DNA from 4 places in the Agrobacterium sp. 22-226-1 genome. Region 3 is predicted to be linked to each of the others. Evidence: riboswitches for the same ligand, from Rfam matches in the RefSeq annotation. Region 3 holds a riboswitch; each other region holds the start of a gene.
The links. A riboswitch is a leader RNA that binds a small molecule or an ion and turns the genes downstream of it on or off. The one in region 3 is predicted to bind cobalamin.
Positions count from the first base shown of each region.

Region 1 (4,105 bases), on a different contig from region 3:
CCAATGAGGCAAGCGGCTCATCCCCGAGCGTAACGTGCCCCCGCCGTGGTTTGCGAATGCCTGCCAGCATGGAAAGCAGCGTGCTTTTGCCGGAACCGTTCGGTCCGATGACGCCGAGAAACTCACCGGAACCGACATCGAGCGAGACGCCGCGCACAATGTCGATATTGCCGGCGTGGAAATGCAGGTCGTGGGCGGATAATTTCATGAACGCCCCCTCTTCTGCCCGAGGATGAAGGCAAAGGCGGGCGCGCCGACGAGCGCGGTGATGACGCCGATGGGCAGCACCTGCCCGGGAATGACAATGCGCGAGAGAATATCCGCGACGATCATGAAAACCGCGCCGGTCAGCGCCGTTACCGGCAGCAATATGCCATGGCGAACCCCGACGAAGATACGCGCGGCATGCGGAATGACGAGGCCCACGAAGCCGATGGAGCCGACCAGAGACACCATCGCAGCCGTCATGATCGCCGAAACGGAGATCAGCACGGCATAGACCCAGCGCACCGGAATGCCGAGCGAGGCAGCCGCCTGACCGCCAAAGGCGAAGGCATCGAGCGCCCGGGCATACCAGAGACACACCGCAAGTCCAGCAAGGCTGACCGGAAGCGCCAGCCAGACATCCGGCCAGCGCACCCCCGAGAGGTTGCCCAGCAGCCAGAACATGATGCCGCGCGCCTGTTCCGCATTGGCGGATTTGGTGACGATGAAAGAGGTCATGGCGTTGAACAGCTGCGACCCGGCCACCCCCGCCAGAATGATGGCGCTGTTGCCGTGTCCCGCCCGCACCGCCAGAAGACTGACCAGCGAAAACGCGACGAAAGCACCAATAAGCGCCCCGGCCGGCATCGTCAGGAACCCCGCTCCGAAGCCAAGCAGCGCGACAGCGACGGCACCGGTGGAGGCGCCGGCGGAAATGCCGAGAATATAAGGATCGGCAAGCGGATTGCGCAAAAGCGATTGCAGCACCGCCCCGGCGAGCGCCAAAGAAGCGCCGCAACAGGCGGCGACGACGGCGCGGCTGAGACGGTAACTCCAGACAATGCCCTCATCCAGCGGTTCCAGCGGATAGGCCGCATGGAAGACGCGGTTGGCGATTGTTTTCGCCACGACGTCGAAAGGAATGGCGGTCTCGCCGATGGCCGCCCCGGCCATCAGCGCGACGAGCAGCAGGGCGAGCGCGGCAAAAGCCAGCCCTGCCCTGCCAAGATGGATGGAAAGGCCGTTCACTTGGCGAGGCCGGCAGCCGAAATCGCCTCGGCCAGCGTTTCGATGCCTTCAATGGTGCGAATGGTCGGGTTCATCGCCTGCGCGTCCATCTCGAACACATGTCCTTCCTTGACGGCGGGCATGATACTGGCCACGGGATCGGTGGCGAGGAACTTCAATTTAACGGCCACATCGTCAGCCGGGAAACGGCGGCGATCCATCTTGCCGGCGACGATGATTGACGGATTTGCCTTGGCGATGGTTTCCCAGCCGACCGTCGGCCATTCTTCATCGCTTTCAATGACGTTCTTTAAGCCCAGCGCGGACATGATGTAGCCGGGAGCGCCATTGCGGCCGGCCACATAGGGATCGATATCCAGCTCGGCGCTGGAGAACCAGAAGACAGCCGAAAGCTTGCCGTTGGCGGAGGCGATCTTGGCGCGGGCGGCTTCCTCACGCTTCTTCAGGTCGGCAACGACCTCTTCACCGCGATCCTGCACGTTGAAGATTTTGGCAAGATCGCGGATTTCCTGGTAGATCAGATCCATGGTGAAGACGGTGTTGCGCACGCCGTCGCCGCCGCCGGAATTGTCCTTGCCCATGCAATCGGCGGGCGAGGTATAAACGGGAACGCCAAGCTCGGCGAACTGCGCCGGTGTTCCGACAACGCCTTCCGGGCCGATCTGCCACTGGAACTGCGTCGTCACGAGGTCCGGCTTCTTGCCGATGACCGCCTCGAAGCTCGGATCATTGTCAGCCAGCCGCTCGACCCTGGCATTGGCCTCCTCGTAGCCCTTCAGAACCGGACCGATCCACAGTGCCGTGCCAACCACTTTGTCGGCGAGGCCAAGAAGATAAAGAACCTCTGTCGTGCTCTGGCCGACGGACACGGTGCGGGCGGGCGCCTGCTTGAAGGTGATCTCCTGACCGCAGCTGTTGATCGTCAGGGGATAGGTGGTTTCGGCAGCATTGGCGCCGGCGACAGGCAAAACTGCAAGCGCAGCGGCCAGAAAGCCGGCATGGACCGGCAGGCGTCTAGAATGAAACATGTGTTCTCCAGTCGAAAGTAAATCTTATTCCAGAGCAGCAGGCGTCAGAACGCGCAGCAACAGCGGGACGTCTTGTACGGAGAACGGCAATAGGACGCAAACGAAATGTTATGAAATAACATTACAATCTCCTCCTCCGGGCTTCCCCGCCCGTAACGATGGTTTATATTTCGACGGCAGGTCTCCTGGCTCACGGATTTGCGTCACTCATCTGCCTTCCCGCATTCCGGAGAATACAGTGGCATGACGCCTTGAAGCGTCACTGGGATGAACGACAATCCGCTTACAGTTGCGGGGGCAGCCACGGCATTGGGCGAAAAAGATCGCCCGCACCATGTTCCCTATTAATCCCTTCGCCTTTCGGCTGCAGGAACCGTCGCTTTCTCACATAAGGGGCAAGAGGCGGGGCGTCAATTGTGATAGTGCCGCACCTCAGCACAAAGACGGGCCTGCCAGGGCGAAAATCTTTGCGGAACCGGAGCCTGCCGGTTGCGGCGCGCCTTTCGACATGGTGGTGAGCGTTTCGATCACCACCAGCCCGGATTGCGCCAGGAACTCGGTCAGAAGACCGCTATCCCGCACGGCATCGAGACGGACAAGCTGATCGTCGAGATCGGAAAAATGTCGCCTCACCAACGCAATCGCATCCGCCTCGTCACCGGCGACGACCGGGCCGACAATATGGCCCCGGCCCGCTGCACGCCGCAATGCAAAGGCGGCAAGACGATCGGCCTCGAACAGGCCGTAACCCGCATTTTCCCGGAGAAGGCGTTGCAGGACGCCCCGGCGCGAAACACCGAAAGCAGCCCGATCCAGATCCGCCACGGCGGACAAATGATCCTCGGACAGCGGCTCGATTCTCTGTTTTCTTCCAAGCGTCGGCATCTCGGCAGGGCAGCGCGCCTTGCCGCGTAGGAGATGTACTTTTTCCGTATCTCCGGCAAAACCCAGCCGTGCGAAAAGCCGTCGCGAGGCTTCCGTGGCGTTCAACCGCAGGGCGTCAGGGTAACCCGCAATGAGTTGGCCCACCAGCCATGGTGCAACGCCCTGCCCCTGCAAACGGGGGGAAACGATGACCATGCCAACCGTCGCGAAAGCCTCATCATAGGGAAACAGCATTGCCGTTGCGACAACGCGATCGATTTCGTCAAGCGCGGCAAGGCCGACGCCGCACTGCCGCAGGAAACGCCATTCGTTCGCGTGATATCGCCATCCGACAGCCATGGACAAAGCATGCAGATGATCGGCCTCCACATCGGCGATATCCACTGTCCGCAACTCGAAACTATCGACTTTGAGCAGCTCCATGACAAACGGCTCTCATTCCCTCCGGCGCGGAACCTTGATCCCGGCAGCCCAGCTCACGACATCCGAAGATAACCAGCCTCGTCAGCAGGAATTTTCCGAAAGCGCTGGAAGGACACAACAATCTACTGAAATCACCCGTATTTCAGCAGATAAACGCCGCAGGCCGCTCTAAGCTTTTCGGCGTTGAAGCGACGGAGACAGCCATGAACGCAATCGACATTCTGGAGCGTCTTGTCGGCTTCCCGTCGGTGGTCGGAACCGCCAATGGCGACATCGCCGGATGGATCGCCGATTATCTGGAAAGCCACGGCGCGAAAGTATCGCTGCTTGCCGGCCCGGAGGGCGACCGCGCCAATCTCTTTGCCAGCTTCGGCCCGACCGATGCCAGCGGATACATCCTGTCCGGCCATATGGATGTGGTGCCTGCCGGTGAGCCGGAATGGTCCTCCGATCCCTTTACGCTGAGAACCGAAGGCGAGCGTCTCTACGGACGCGGAACCACCGACATGAAAGGGTTTCTGGCCGCGGTTCTCGCC
Region 1 is NZ_JBNWCP010000002.1:545,791-549,895, forward strand. It holds gene ACQZ5K_RS05410 (ABC transporter ATP-binding protein) at 1-208, opposite strand, end outside; gene ACQZ5K_RS05415 (FecCD family ABC transporter permease) at 205-1,233, opposite strand; gene ACQZ5K_RS05420 (ABC transporter substrate-binding protein) at 1,230-2,261, opposite strand; cobalamin riboswitch at 2,420-2,654, opposite strand; gene ACQZ5K_RS05425 (GNAT family N-acetyltransferase) at 2,694-3,569, opposite strand; gene argE (acetylornithine deacetylase) at 3,773-4,105, shown strand, end outside.
Region 1: linked by a shared signal. The riboswitch ahead of ACQZ5K_RS05420 (ABC transporter substrate-binding protein) and the one ahead of bluB (5,6-dimethylbenzimidazole synthase) in region 3 are both predicted to bind cobalamin.

Region 2 (4,105 bases), on a different contig from region 3:
ACCTGCTCGACGCGATCGGCCTGGGGTACATTGAGCAAACTCGCGCCGCCATCCATGCGCGCCTGTTTGAACGAAATCGCACCGGCGAGAATCCGGCCATCCAGTTCCGGCAGGACGACATGCATGGCGAGATCGGAGGGATTGAGACCGCGCGCATTTTCCGCCCATCCGTCCCGCCGCGTCGTCGCCATCACCACCTGAAACACCGGTACACCGAGACGGTCGAACAGGGTTGTGCCGTCGTCATCCGTCTGGCTGGCGAAGGCGGTGGCGGCAATGATGGCGGCGGGCTTCAGATCGGGCAGCACCGTTTCGAGGAAACGGATCGCCTCGCCATCCTTCAGACCGCTGACAAAAATCGGCAAGGGTGCAAAACCGCGCCGCGAGAGCGCCTCGAAAAGCGCATCCACCGGTGCGGCATCTGCCGCCAGAAGCATGGAACGGTAAAAGAGGATGGGCAGAAGGGACGCACCGTCGGGAAAACCCGCGCAGGCTTCCGCCCTATCCACAACGCCCCTGCCGGGCCGGTAAAAACCGGCTTTCGGCAGCGGCTCAGCTTCAATATCCGGCCATGCCTCGCCCCTTGCAAGAGCGGCGAGACCAAGGGCAAGCCGGTCCATATTCTCCTGCCCGCCCTCACGGAAGAAGGAGAGGACCGAGGCCAAAATCCGCCGATCGACGGTCGAGGCCGCTTCGAGTTTCTCGTCCCTTTCGCTGCACTCACCCGGCAAAAGCAGAAGCTTGATGCAGCGCCTGCGCGCAAGAATGGAAAGCTGATCGACGCCGTAACGCCAGCGTTCCGCACCGCCGAGAATCCGGATAAGAATAACCCTGGCATGTTCCGCCGTCTTTTCGATCCAGAGATCGACCGACATGGGATGTCGAAGCTCGGAGAGGTTGGCGGCTGACAGGGAGGGGAGCGCACTCTCTGTTCGCCGCCAGGCCTGTTCCAGCCCGGCCAGATCGCTTGCCGAAAAAGACAGTACCACCACATCCGACCGGGGCTGGTTGAGATCAACCGGCTCGATCAGGTCGTCCAGAGACGAGGATGTGGTGGCGAGAATATGCATAGGTCAGGCGGCCAGCATCTGTTCGATCTTTTCGCGGTTGATACCCTTTTCGCCGATGACGACGAGGCGGCTGCGGCGTTCCTCACCCGCAGCCCAGGGCCGGTCGTAATAATGGTTGACGCGGCTGCCCACAGCCTGCACCTGCAGGCGCATCGGCTTTGCGGAAACCTCGATGAAGCCCTTGATGCGCAGGACATTTTCCGCAGCCGCCGTCTCGGCGATACGGGCTGCCAGCGCTTCCGGGTCAGTCACGGCCGGCAGATCGATGACGAAGCTGTCGAAATCGTCATGCTCGTGGTCGAGTTCACCGTCATGGTGGGTACGGCGGTTTTCGATATCCTCTTCCACCGCAAGGCCAAGACCGATCAGCACGGCGGGGTCGATGGCGCCATTGGAGGCCACAACGATCTTTGCCGCCTTCGGCAGATGTTCGAGAACATGCGCCTTGGCCTTGTTGAGGCCGGCATCGTCAAGAAGATCGGCCTTGGTCAGCACGATAAGATCGGCGCAGGCGACCTGATCCTCGAAAACCTCTTCGACCGGGTCATCGTGATCGAGCGCCTCGTCATTGGCCCGCTGGGCGGCGAGCGCTTCCATGTCGTGCGCCACCTGCCCTTCGGCAAGGGCGGCGCCATCCACCACGGCCACGACGGCATCCACCGTCACGCGGCTCTTGATCGCCGGCCACTGGAAGGCCTGCACCAGCGGCTTCGGCAGGGCGAGGCCGGAGGTTTCGATGAGGATATGCTCCACCTTCGGCTGGCGGCTCAGAATCTGTTCGATGGCGGGCTGGAAATCATCCGCCACCGTGCAGCAGATGCAGCCATTGGCCAGTTCGACGATGTTTTCTTCCGGGCAGCTTTCAATACCGCAACCTTTGAGAATCTCGCCATCGATGCCGATATCGCCGAATTCGTTGACGATGATCGCCAGCCGCTTGCCGTCCAGCTTTTCGAGAAGGCCGCGCAGCAGCGTGGTTTTGCCAGCCCCCAGAAAGCCGGTGACGATGGTGCAGGGAACGCGGTCCAGAAGGGTGCTCATGATCTCTCCTCAGTAAAATCGAATGGGGGAATGCGCGCCACCAGGCCGCGCTTTAAGGGTTCGGGGCGACCGCGCCAGGGCATCAGGCCGTCGGGGGCGGCAGCCAGCAGCCGTGCACCGGTCAGCAAATCTTCCGCGTCACCGGTCGTCAGCCCGCCAAAAACATAGGACCAGCTATTGGCGCTGCGCAGCACGGCGCTAAGCCCGCGCTTGCAATTGGCGAGGCAGTTGACGGAACGAACGGTGACACCCGTTTCCTCCGCCTTTGCGATGACGGCATCGGCGAGACGCGAACCGGGGCGCGGTTCGGCATTGGGGTCGGCTTCATCACGACAGCTTCTGCAAACGAAAACGGTCACGCCGGACGCCGTTTCATCCTGCGTGTTTCCGCCTGCACATGAAGATGTCGCTGAAATATCCAAACCGTATCGTTTCCCGCGCCTTGCAAAAAATCTCTGGGGGTGCGGATGTCGAAAACGGCATGCGGACAGGCGCAAACCGGATGTTCGATCTAACCGACTGACCGGAGCACCCCGCCCGGCAGACGTTTTTCCTGAAACGGCAGGTCTCCTGGCTCGCGGCTTTACACCCTGACACCGCCTTCCCGAACCCGTTGAGGTGTCCAGTGGCTTTACGGTGCGGGCTTACCGCTTACAGTTGCGGGGGCAGCCACGGAATGACCCGGTAGTCGGGCTGGAACCGTGTTCCCTCTTAGCTTTTCCCGTTGCCGGGAAAAGACCGTCAGTCCGTTACCCTTAGGCTGAACAGGCGTGGGGGTCAATGCCGCGGCCCTGTGGCCCGCACATTGCCGGGTGCGGCAAATTGGGTATAGTCGCCGCTCCGAATGGCGGGGGCATCGGGTCCCGCGCCGCTGGATGAAAAGGAAAACGCGATGACACGCGACATCAGCGACAGCGAAGCCGAACGTCACCGGCAGAAAATGGTCAATCGCAAGACGGTGCAGGACGCCGAGGTTGCGGAAAAGACCATCGAAAAAGGTCTGCTGATGATCAATACCGGTCCCGGCAAGGGCAAATCCACCGCCGCTTTCGGCCTTGCCCTGCGCATGCTCGGCACCGGGCGGCGGGTGGGCGTCGTTCAATTCATCAAGGGTGCATGGTCGACGGGAGAACAGCAGGCGCTGACTTTGTTTGGCGACAGGGTCGTGTGGCGCACCATGGGCGAGGGGTTCACCTGGGACACGCAGGATTTGAAACGCGACGTCGCGGCGGCGGCAAAGGCCTGGGAAGAAGCCAAGGTCCTGATGGCGGATGAGACCATCGGCCTGCTGATCCTCGATGAGCTGAACATCGCGCTCCGCTACGATTACCTGCCGCTGGAAGAGGTGGTCGAAACGCTTTCCAGCCGCAGGCCCGATCTGCATGTCGTCGTTACCGGCCGCAACGCCAAGCAACCTCTCATCGACGCGGCCGATATGGTGACGGAAATGACCCTCGTGAAACATCACTTCAAGGCGGGCGTAAAGGCGCAGGCAGGGATAGAATTCTGATATGGCTGCACGCGTGCTGATGTTTCAGGGAACCGGCTCGGATGTCGGCAAATCGCTGATGGTGGCCGGCCTTGCCCGTGCCTTCGTCAGGCGCGGCCTGTCCGTCATGCCGTTCAAACCGCAGAACATGTCGAACAATGCGGCGGTCACCGCCGATGGCGGCGAGATTGGCCGCGCGCAGGCGCTGCAGGCTCGGGCGGCGGGCGTACCGCTTTCCGTGCATATGAACCCGGTGCTCCTGAAGCCACAGAGCGAGACCGGCGCACAGGTGGTGGTGCAGGGCAAGATCGCCGGCAATGCCAAAGCGGCCGATTATCAGCAGATGAAGGCCGGGCTGATGCCGCGTGTGCTGGAAAGCTTCGACCGCCTGAAACAACAGGCCGATCTGGTGCTGGTGGAAGGGGCCGGCAGCGCCTCGGAAATCAACCTGCGTGCCAATGACATCGCCAATATGGGTTTTGCCAGAGCTGCGGACGCGCCTGTG
Region 2 is NZ_JBNWCP010000005.1:288,743-292,847, forward strand. It holds gene cobN (cobaltochelatase subunit CobN) at 1-1,070, opposite strand, end outside; gene cobW (cobalamin biosynthesis protein CobW) at 1,074-2,111, opposite strand; gene ACQZ5K_RS11505 (DUF1636 family protein) at 2,108-2,533, opposite strand; cobalamin riboswitch at 2,655-2,869, opposite strand; gene cobO (cob(I)yrinic acid a,c-diamide adenosyltransferase) at 3,004-3,621, shown strand; gene ACQZ5K_RS11515 (cobyric acid synthase) at 3,623-4,105, shown strand, end outside.
Region 2: linked by a shared signal. The riboswitch ahead of ACQZ5K_RS11505 (DUF1636 family protein) and the one ahead of bluB (5,6-dimethylbenzimidazole synthase) in region 3 are both predicted to bind cobalamin.

Region 3 (4,105 bases):
CGTTACGCCAATGCGCTCGCCCGCCAAAACATCGTCATCCGCAAGATCAGGAATGACCTGCGCGGCTATGGCTGCTCATCCGGCAGCGTCATCGTCTATGGCAATCCCAATGCCGGTATCTGCGCCGAGATCGGCGATGCGCTGGCGGAAGCGGAAAGCGAGCGCGACGCCATCATCCGTGACCGCGACGACGCCATGGCGGCCGCGCGTAACGACGACGGCGACATCAGGCGTCAGCGCATTCTCGCCGCCCTCGATGCCAATGGCTGCAACACCCTGCCGCAGACGGAAACGCAATTGCCGCCGCCTCCGGATGTGACGCGTTATCCCGACGCCTTTCGGCAGAACGGCGACGAGCCGGGACAGGCGGGGCTTTCGCCCTACCCCAACGCCGCCGCCGAGGGCGGGCTTCGCACACTCTGCGTGCGCACCTGCGACGGCTCGTTTTTCCCCATCGCGTCCAATGCCTCGCCGCTCGATTTCCGCGCCCAGGCGGAGCAGTGCGAGAAAATGTGTCCGGGCACCGAGACGGAGCTTTATTTCCACTCCATGACGGATCAGGAAACCGCCGATATGGTTTCGGCGGAAACAGGCAAACCCTACAGGGACCTGCCAACCGCCTTCGCCTACAGGAACGCCACGGCAAAAGCGCCGGGCTGCGCCTGCAACATGGCCGCCTATCACAAGGAAATGCAAAAGCAGGAAGAGGCCGCCCGGCCGCAGCCCGAAAAACCCTATTCCGGCATCACCACCATTCCATCACCGCAAGGTGACAAGACTGAGAAACCCGCCGAACAGCAACAGGCCGCCAAGCCGCCGGAACAGCCCGTTCCCGAACGCGACTATGACCCGAACGACAGCCGCGTCCGCGTCATAGGTCCGAAATTCCTGCCCGACCAGACAGGCCGGATCGACCTGAAGAACCCGGCTCTGAAGGGTATACAGCCGCAGCAGTGACATACATCGCGGAGCGAGCGGGCGCCGCTTGTTTCTTCTCCCCGAGTGGGAGAAGTCCGCGGCAGCGGGATGAGGGGGCTGCGTTAGCGATATTCGGAGAGCTTGCCCCCTCATCCGACCCTTCGGGCCACCTTCTCCCCGGCGGGGAGAAGAAATATGCGGCAACGTCCCGCCTTATTCACAGGTCTCCGCTTCTACACCCCGCCCCAACGGTTACGAAACACCAGTTCCTCCAGCGGCACGCGCTGCCGCCAGCCCTTCACCGCCAGTTCCGGCTCGTTATAGAGCGCATCGACACGCCCGAGGCAAAGCCAGGCAACGATTTCGATATGGTCGGGAATATCGAGAATGGTGCGAATGTCGCTGTCGTGGAAAATGCTCACCCAGCCGACGCCGATGCCTTCGGCGCGCGCCGCAAGCCAGAGATTCTGGATGGCGCAGACTGTGGAATAGACATCCGTGCGCGGATTATGGGTGCGGCCCAGCACCACCTTGCCGCCACGCGTCGGATCGCAGGTGACGCAGATGCTGAGCGGCGCCTTGCGGATGCCTTCAAGCTTGAGACTGCGATAAAGCGCCTGCTGCTCGCCCGTAAACATCGCCGCCGCCTCCTCATTGGCGCGGCTGAAGGCCACGAAGGCCGCCTGACGGATCGCGCCATCGGTGACGAGGGTGAAATTCCACGGCTGCATGAAACCGACCGAGGGCGCGGAATGGGCCGCCTTCAAAAGACGCTCCACCAGATCGTCCGGCAGCGGGTCCGGCAGAAACTGGTCGCGCACGTCGCGACGGGTCTCGATGGCACGGTAAATCGCCTCGCGTTCCTCACAGGAAAACGGGCGGGCGGGCGAGAGCGCATGATCGAACGAAATGGCGCCGGGCGGATTGCTCACGGACGAATCGGCTGGCATCGTTTATCCCCAACAATGCGAAGGCCGGGCGCAAATGCGCACCCCGCCTCGACAACAACCTGCCGCCGTCCGCGCGGTTCGGTCTATTTCGTCAGGCCGGTCTTCTGACTTGGCTTCATCCGCCCTTTTCGCCTTCCCGGATTGCTCCAGTGGCTTTAAAAAAAGAACGTCCGCCTCACAGCGCTGGGCACGTTCCGGTCTTTCACCGGATTCCCGATTCTCCCGCCGCATGGGCAGGCACCTAACAGGCAAGCTATGGGCAAAAAAGTTTGCGAATGCAAGCATCCTGCCGGCGGTGCGGCAATGTGGCCCGCCTCACCCCCATCATTCCACCGGGAAATACCTCACATAAGCGAACTCATCCCCATCCGGTGACCAGTTGGGCGAGTTCATCGTTCCCTGCCCGCCGAAAAGTTCGAACAGCGTCTCGGCATTGCCGCCATCCATGTCCATCAGCCGCACCCGCACATCAAGATCGCGCGGATGGTCGAAAACGTCTCCGTCATAGGAAACGAACACCACCTTGCCTCCCTTGGGAGACGGGTGCGGAAACCAGTCGCCATAAGGGCTGTCGGTGATGCGCTCGACGGCGGAGCCATCCACCCGCACGCGCCAGATCTGCATTCGCCCGGTGCGGCTGGAATTGAAATAGATCCACTCACCGTCTGACGAATAATCCGGCCCGTCATTGCGGCCCTCGCCGTGGGTCAGCCGCGTCTCGACGCCGCTTGTTATATCCATCGAATAGATATCGAAGACCTGATCGCGAATGCCGCAATAGGCAAAGCCCTTCCCATCCGGCGACCAGCCATGCCAGTAAGAGGGAAGATTTTTCGTCATCAGCCGTGGCGCGCCGCCCACCGAGGGCATGAGGTAGATGGCGCTCTTGCCAAATTCCACCTTGTCGGAAATGGCGTAAAGCGATCCATCCGGCGAAATACCGTGATCGTTGTTGCAGAGCGTGGCAAAGCCGGTATCGACCGTCTCCGGCGCGATATCACCGGCAAGAGACAGGCGGTAAAGCAGCCCTTCGCTGTTCAGCAGCAGATATTTTCCATCCGGCGACCAGTTCGGCGCTTCGAAGAGATCGGGCGTCTGCCACACCACCCGCATCTGCCGGGTGCGGATGTTGAAGATTTCGATGGAGCTGCGCATTCTGCCTCCCGGGCGTGTCCGTGTTCTCGCTCAAAGCACCCGGCAATACAGACATTCCGTTTGCATCCGCCATCGCCTCGATTATGATCCTAGGGCGGCAGGCACCGTCCTGCAAATTCAAACCGGAAAAAACGCCAGCGCTCCGGCACCGTCCGTGACCCTTGCCGTTTCTCCCAGATCCGAGGTTCCGCGATGAATACCATCGCCGATCACGGCATCCGCTTCGGCCGGATCGCCGCAATGCTTCCTGTCAAAAACATCGAAAAGGCCCACGATTTTTACGTTGGCGTGCTGGGCTTCGAAAAGACCTTCGAAAACGGCACCCCCGTCGGCTTCATGATCCTCAAACAGGGCAACGCCGAACTGCATCTGACATTGCAGCCCAGCCACAAGGCAGCACCCTTCAACGTGGCGCATATGATGGTGAGCGATGTGGATGCGCTGCATGCGCTCTGCAAGAGTCAGGGCTTGCGCATCATCAAGGGCCTGCAGGACAAGGATTACGGCCTGCGCGCCTTTGTGTTTGAAGACCCGGATGGCAACCGCATCGATGTGGGGCAGGTTATTTGAGATGAGCGAACGGCGCGGGGTTTTCTCCGCGCCGCTTGCTTAAACACGAAGGCTTGTTGTGGACCGAGCGCATGCCACTTGTTTCTTCTCCCCGCCGGGGAGAAGTCCGCGGCAGCGGGATGAGGGGGCAAGGGCAGTGAGTTATGGCAGCGTTGCCCCCTTGTAACTTGCCTTCATCGCACTGTGCTATTGTCGCTTGTGCGGTGGCGGATGGAAGACCGATCCCCCCTGGGGACATTGATCCCGTGGATGAGCCAGGGTCTCCATCCGCTTTTTCATCGAACCCGAACAGTCGCCGGGGCCGCTTGCGTGTGCGAAGCCCGCTTAGGCAAGGATGGGATAAGATGGATATTATCGTTGGTATTGACGTTTCGAAGGCCCGTCTGGATGTGGCGTTCGCAGCATCGGGCACGGCGTTCGTCGTCGAGAACAGCCATGCCGGGATCGACGATCTGGTACAGCGTCTCAAAGAGGTGCATGCCGATATCGTCGCACTGGAAGCTACAGGCGGC
Region 3 is NZ_JBNWCP010000003.1:383,234-387,338, forward strand. It holds gene ACQZ5K_RS07630 (DUF2865 domain-containing protein) at 1-957, shown strand, start outside; gene bluB (5,6-dimethylbenzimidazole synthase) at 1,152-1,868, opposite strand; cobalamin riboswitch at 1,946-2,128, opposite strand; gene ACQZ5K_RS07640 (TolB family protein) at 2,193-3,023, opposite strand; gene ACQZ5K_RS07645 (glyoxalase superfamily protein) at 3,216-3,593, shown strand; gene ACQZ5K_RS07650 (IS110 family RNA-guided transposase) at 3,938-4,105, shown strand, end outside.

Region 4 (4,105 bases), on a different contig from region 3:
TACCGCGCCCGCGCCAAGTAAGAACCGAGGAGAACTCCTATGACGGACCAAGTCACGCCCCTCGTGGAAATGCGCAATATTTCCATTTCCTTTGGCGGTATCCATGCGGTGGAAAACGCCTCTGTCGATCTTTTCCCCGGTGAGGTGGTCGCCCTTCTCGGCCACAACGGCGCGGGCAAATCGACCCTTATCAAAATCCTCTCCGGCGCCTATCGGCGCGATGGCGGCGATATTCTCATCAACGGCGAGGATGCGGATATCCGCAATCCGCGCGACGCCAAGAAATACGGCATCGAAACCATCTACCAGACGCTGGCCGTGGCCGACAATGTCGATGCGGCCGCCAATCTTTATCTCGGCCGCGAGCTGAAGACGAAATGGGGCACGCTTGACGATGTCGCCATGGAAGCCTCGGCCCGCGAGGTCATGGGGCGTCTCAACCCCAATTTCCGGCGGTTCAAGGAACCGGTGAAGGCGCTTTCGGGCGGCCAGCGGCAATCCGTCGCCATCGCCCGCGCCATTCTGTTCGATGCCCGCATCCTCATCATGGACGAGCCGACGGCAGCACTCGGACCGCAGGAAACGGCGCAGGTGGGCGATCTCGTCAAGGAGCTGAAACGGCAGGGCATCGGCATCTTCCTCATCAGCCACGATATTCACGACGTCTTCGATCTGGCCGACCGGGTCTTCGTGATGAAGAACGGCAAGGTGGTGGGCCATGCCCGCACGCAGGATGTCACCAAGGACGAGGTGCTTGGCATGATCATTCTGGGCAAAGTGCCGGCCGGTGCGGTGCCGGGGCCGGGTGCGGTCGCGCTCTGAACTCAATGAAATAAAGATATAAAGATTTCTTTATGTCTATTGACATCGTGACGCCCGTGGTGAGAAATGCGGGTGTCATGGTTCTCCGGGCTTGTTTGTTCGATCCCGGAGCTAAGAGGGAATCCGGTGCGCCGACGATCGGCAAGACCGGAGCTGCCCCCGCAACTGTAAGCGGCGAGCCTTTGTCCAAAACGTCACTGGGGTAAACCCCGGGAAGACGGACAAAGGCGACGACCCGTAAGCCAGGAGACCTGCCAGGACAAAATAACGTCCACGGGCGGGGTGTCCCGGTGGTTGCTGCAATGGTCCGGCACAGGCCGGGCCTGCACGCGTCCGCTTTACCCATGCCCCCACAACCAAATGGGGTATGACAATGCCAAACAAGACAATTCCAGTCGCATCGCTCGGTTTTCCGAGGATCGGACGCCATCGCGAACTGAAGTTCGCGCTTGAAGGCTTCTGGTCCGGCAAGATTTCCGAGACGGAGCTGCGCGAAACCGCCACCCGGCTGCGCGCCGAAAACTGGGCGCTTCAGCGTGAGAAGGGGATCACCCACATCCCCTCCAACGATTTTTCCTTCTATGATCATGTCCTCGATACGGCCGTGATGGTGGGCGCCATTCCATCCCTCTACGGATGGACGGACGGAGAGGTTCCCCTGTCGACCTATTTCGCCACGGCGCGCGGCAGCCAAAGCGAAGGCCATGCAGGTTGCGACCATGCGCATGAAGGACATTCCCATCACGCACAGGGTGTTCCGGCGCTGGAAATGACCAAATGGTTCGACACCAACTATCACTACATGGTGCCGGAGGTTTCAGAGGATCAGCATTTCGTGCTCACCTCGCAAAAGCCGGTCGACCACTTCCTTGAGGCGAAGGCGCTCGGCATTCACACGCGCCCGGTCATTCTCGGCCCGGTCACGTTCCTGAAGCTTGCCAAGGCGCGCGAGGCAGCCTTCAAGCCTCTCGATCTGCTGGCAAGGTTGCTGCCCGTCTATGAAGAGCTGCTGCGACGCCTGCGCGCGGTCGGTGCGGACTGGGTGCAGATCGACGAGCCGGTCGCCGTGCTCGATCTTTCCAAGGGGGAGCGTCACGCGCTGGCTATAGCCTATCGGGCTTTGTCGAAGGCCGCGCCGGATCTGAAAATCCTGCTCGCCACCTATTTCGGTGGGCCTGAGGACAATCTCGAAGTCGTCGCATCGCTTCCGGTCACCGGCCTTCATATCGATCTGGTGCGAGCGCCCGATGCACTGGAGACGGCGTTGAAGGCGTTGCCGGAAAATCGCGTCCTGTCGCTGGGTGTCATCGACGGCCGCAACATCTGGCGCGCTGATCTCGCTGCAATCATTACCCGATTGGAACCGGTGATCGCGGCACGCGGTGCGGCGGCGTTTCAGATCGCGCCGTCCTGCTCGCTGCTGCATGTCCCGGTCGATCTCGAACTGGAAACCGGCCTCGATGCCGATCTCAAAAGCTGGCTTTCCTTCGCCACCCAGAAGCTCGGCGAACTTGCCACGCTCGGCAGGGCTCTCGGTGAGGGCAAGGCTGCTGTCGCGACGGAACTGGAGGCTGCCTCCAAGGCGGTTGCCGCGCGTGCATCCTCGCCGAAGGTAACGGACGTCGCCGTGCAGAAGCGTATTGCGACGATTGGCGAGGCCGACAGGAAGCGGGTGAGCCCGTTTGCCGAGCGGCAGAAAGTGCAATCGCAGGCCATTGCGCTGCCGCTTTTCCCGACGACGACCATCGGCTCCTTCCCGCAGACGACGGAGGTGCGCAAGGCCAGATCGGCACATTCCAAGGGCGCGCTGACGGATGCGCAATATGAAAAATTCCTGCAGAAGGAAACCGAAGCGACCATTCGCTGGCAGGAGGAAATCGGTCTCGACGTTCTCGTGCACGGCGAGTTCGAGCGCAATGACATGGTGCAATATTTCGGCGAACAGCTTTCCGGTTTCGCTTTCACCCAGCATGCATGGGTGCAGAGTTACGGCTCGCGTTATGTGCGCCCGCCCATCATTTTCGGCGATGTGTCGCGCCCAAAAGCGATGACGGTTCGCTGGTGGGAATATTCCCAGTCGCTCACCGACAAACCCGTCAAGGGCATGCTGACCGGGCCGGTGACGATCCTCAACTGGTCCTTCGTCCGCGACGATATCGCCAGAAGCCTGACATGCCGCCAGATCGCGCTCGCCATCCGCGATGAGGTCAATGATCTCGAAGCAGCCGGTGCGCAGATGATCCAGATCGATGAGGCAGCTCTTCGTGAAGGACTGCCGCTTCGGCACCGGGACTGGCAGGATTATCTCGGCTGGGCGGTGGAATGCTTCCGCATTTGCTCCAGCGGTGTGGGCGACCGCACACAGGTTCACACCCATATGTGCTATTCCGAATTCAACCAGATCATCGATGCCATTGCTGCCATGGACGCCGACGTGATCTCCATCGAGACCTCGCGTTCGAAGATGGAACTGCTGGATGCGTTTCGGACCTACAAATACCCGAACCAGATCGGTCCCGGCGTTTACGACATCCATTCGCCCCGTGTGCCGGCGGTTGGAGAAATGGTCGATCTTCTGGCGCTGGCGCGAGAGCGGCTTGACGACCGGCAGCTCTGGATCAATCCGGATTGCGGCCTGAAGACGCGTAAATGGGAAGAGGTCAGGCCGGCACTGGTCAACATGGTCGCCGCCGCTGCCGAGCTTCGCCGTGCGGTGCTCTGATATGAATGGAGGCCCGGCGAGAACCGGGCCTCCATCATGGCTTCCGCCGGGAAAATGTGGGGGAGGGCATATGAAAGCCTCTCCGGGAGGATGGAGCCAGCCGGACAGGCAGATGAACGTTTCCGGGCCTACGACTGGAGATCGGTGTGGAAACGCTCAATCCCGGCGGATTTACGCCGTTGCGAAAGCGCTCAATGCAGATCGGCCTGAGCGAAGGCGCCGACATTCAGCTCTGCGCTTACCGGCGGCAGACCCTGCTGATTGATGTCCTGGGCCAGCGACAACAATGCCATTTCCAGGAAATAGGTCGACATGCCCAGTTCCAGAGATTTCGAGCGCTGGCAAAGATAGGAAACCATCCGCCCGAGCGCCAGAATCTCGTCTGCATTGTCCTGTTCAAGTATAGCTGTGGTAGACGCCGCCATGATTCCCTCTCGACAGTCGACAGTATGAAAACGCGATAATGTTGCGTTGTTCATTTTCGACCACATCGAGCGTCACGCGAGCGTCACACCTGCGTCAATCGTCGTTTTTGTCCGCCGGCGCGGCGGCATTTTCCGC
Region 4 is NZ_JBNWCP010000006.1:39,149-43,253, reverse strand. It holds gene ACQZ5K_RS12110 (sugar ABC transporter permease) at 1-21, shown strand, start outside; gene ACQZ5K_RS12105 (ATP-binding cassette domain-containing protein) at 40-822, shown strand; cobalamin riboswitch at 884-1,095, shown strand; gene metE (5-methyltetrahydropteroyltriglutamate--homocysteine S-methyltransferase) at 1,196-3,544, shown strand; gene ACQZ5K_RS12095 (hypothetical protein) at 3,736-3,969, opposite strand; gene ACQZ5K_RS12090 (helix-turn-helix domain-containing protein) at 4,064-4,105, opposite strand, start outside.
Region 4: linked by a shared signal. The riboswitch ahead of metE (5-methyltetrahydropteroyltriglutamate--homocysteine S-methyltransferase) and the one ahead of bluB (5,6-dimethylbenzimidazole synthase) in region 3 are both predicted to bind cobalamin.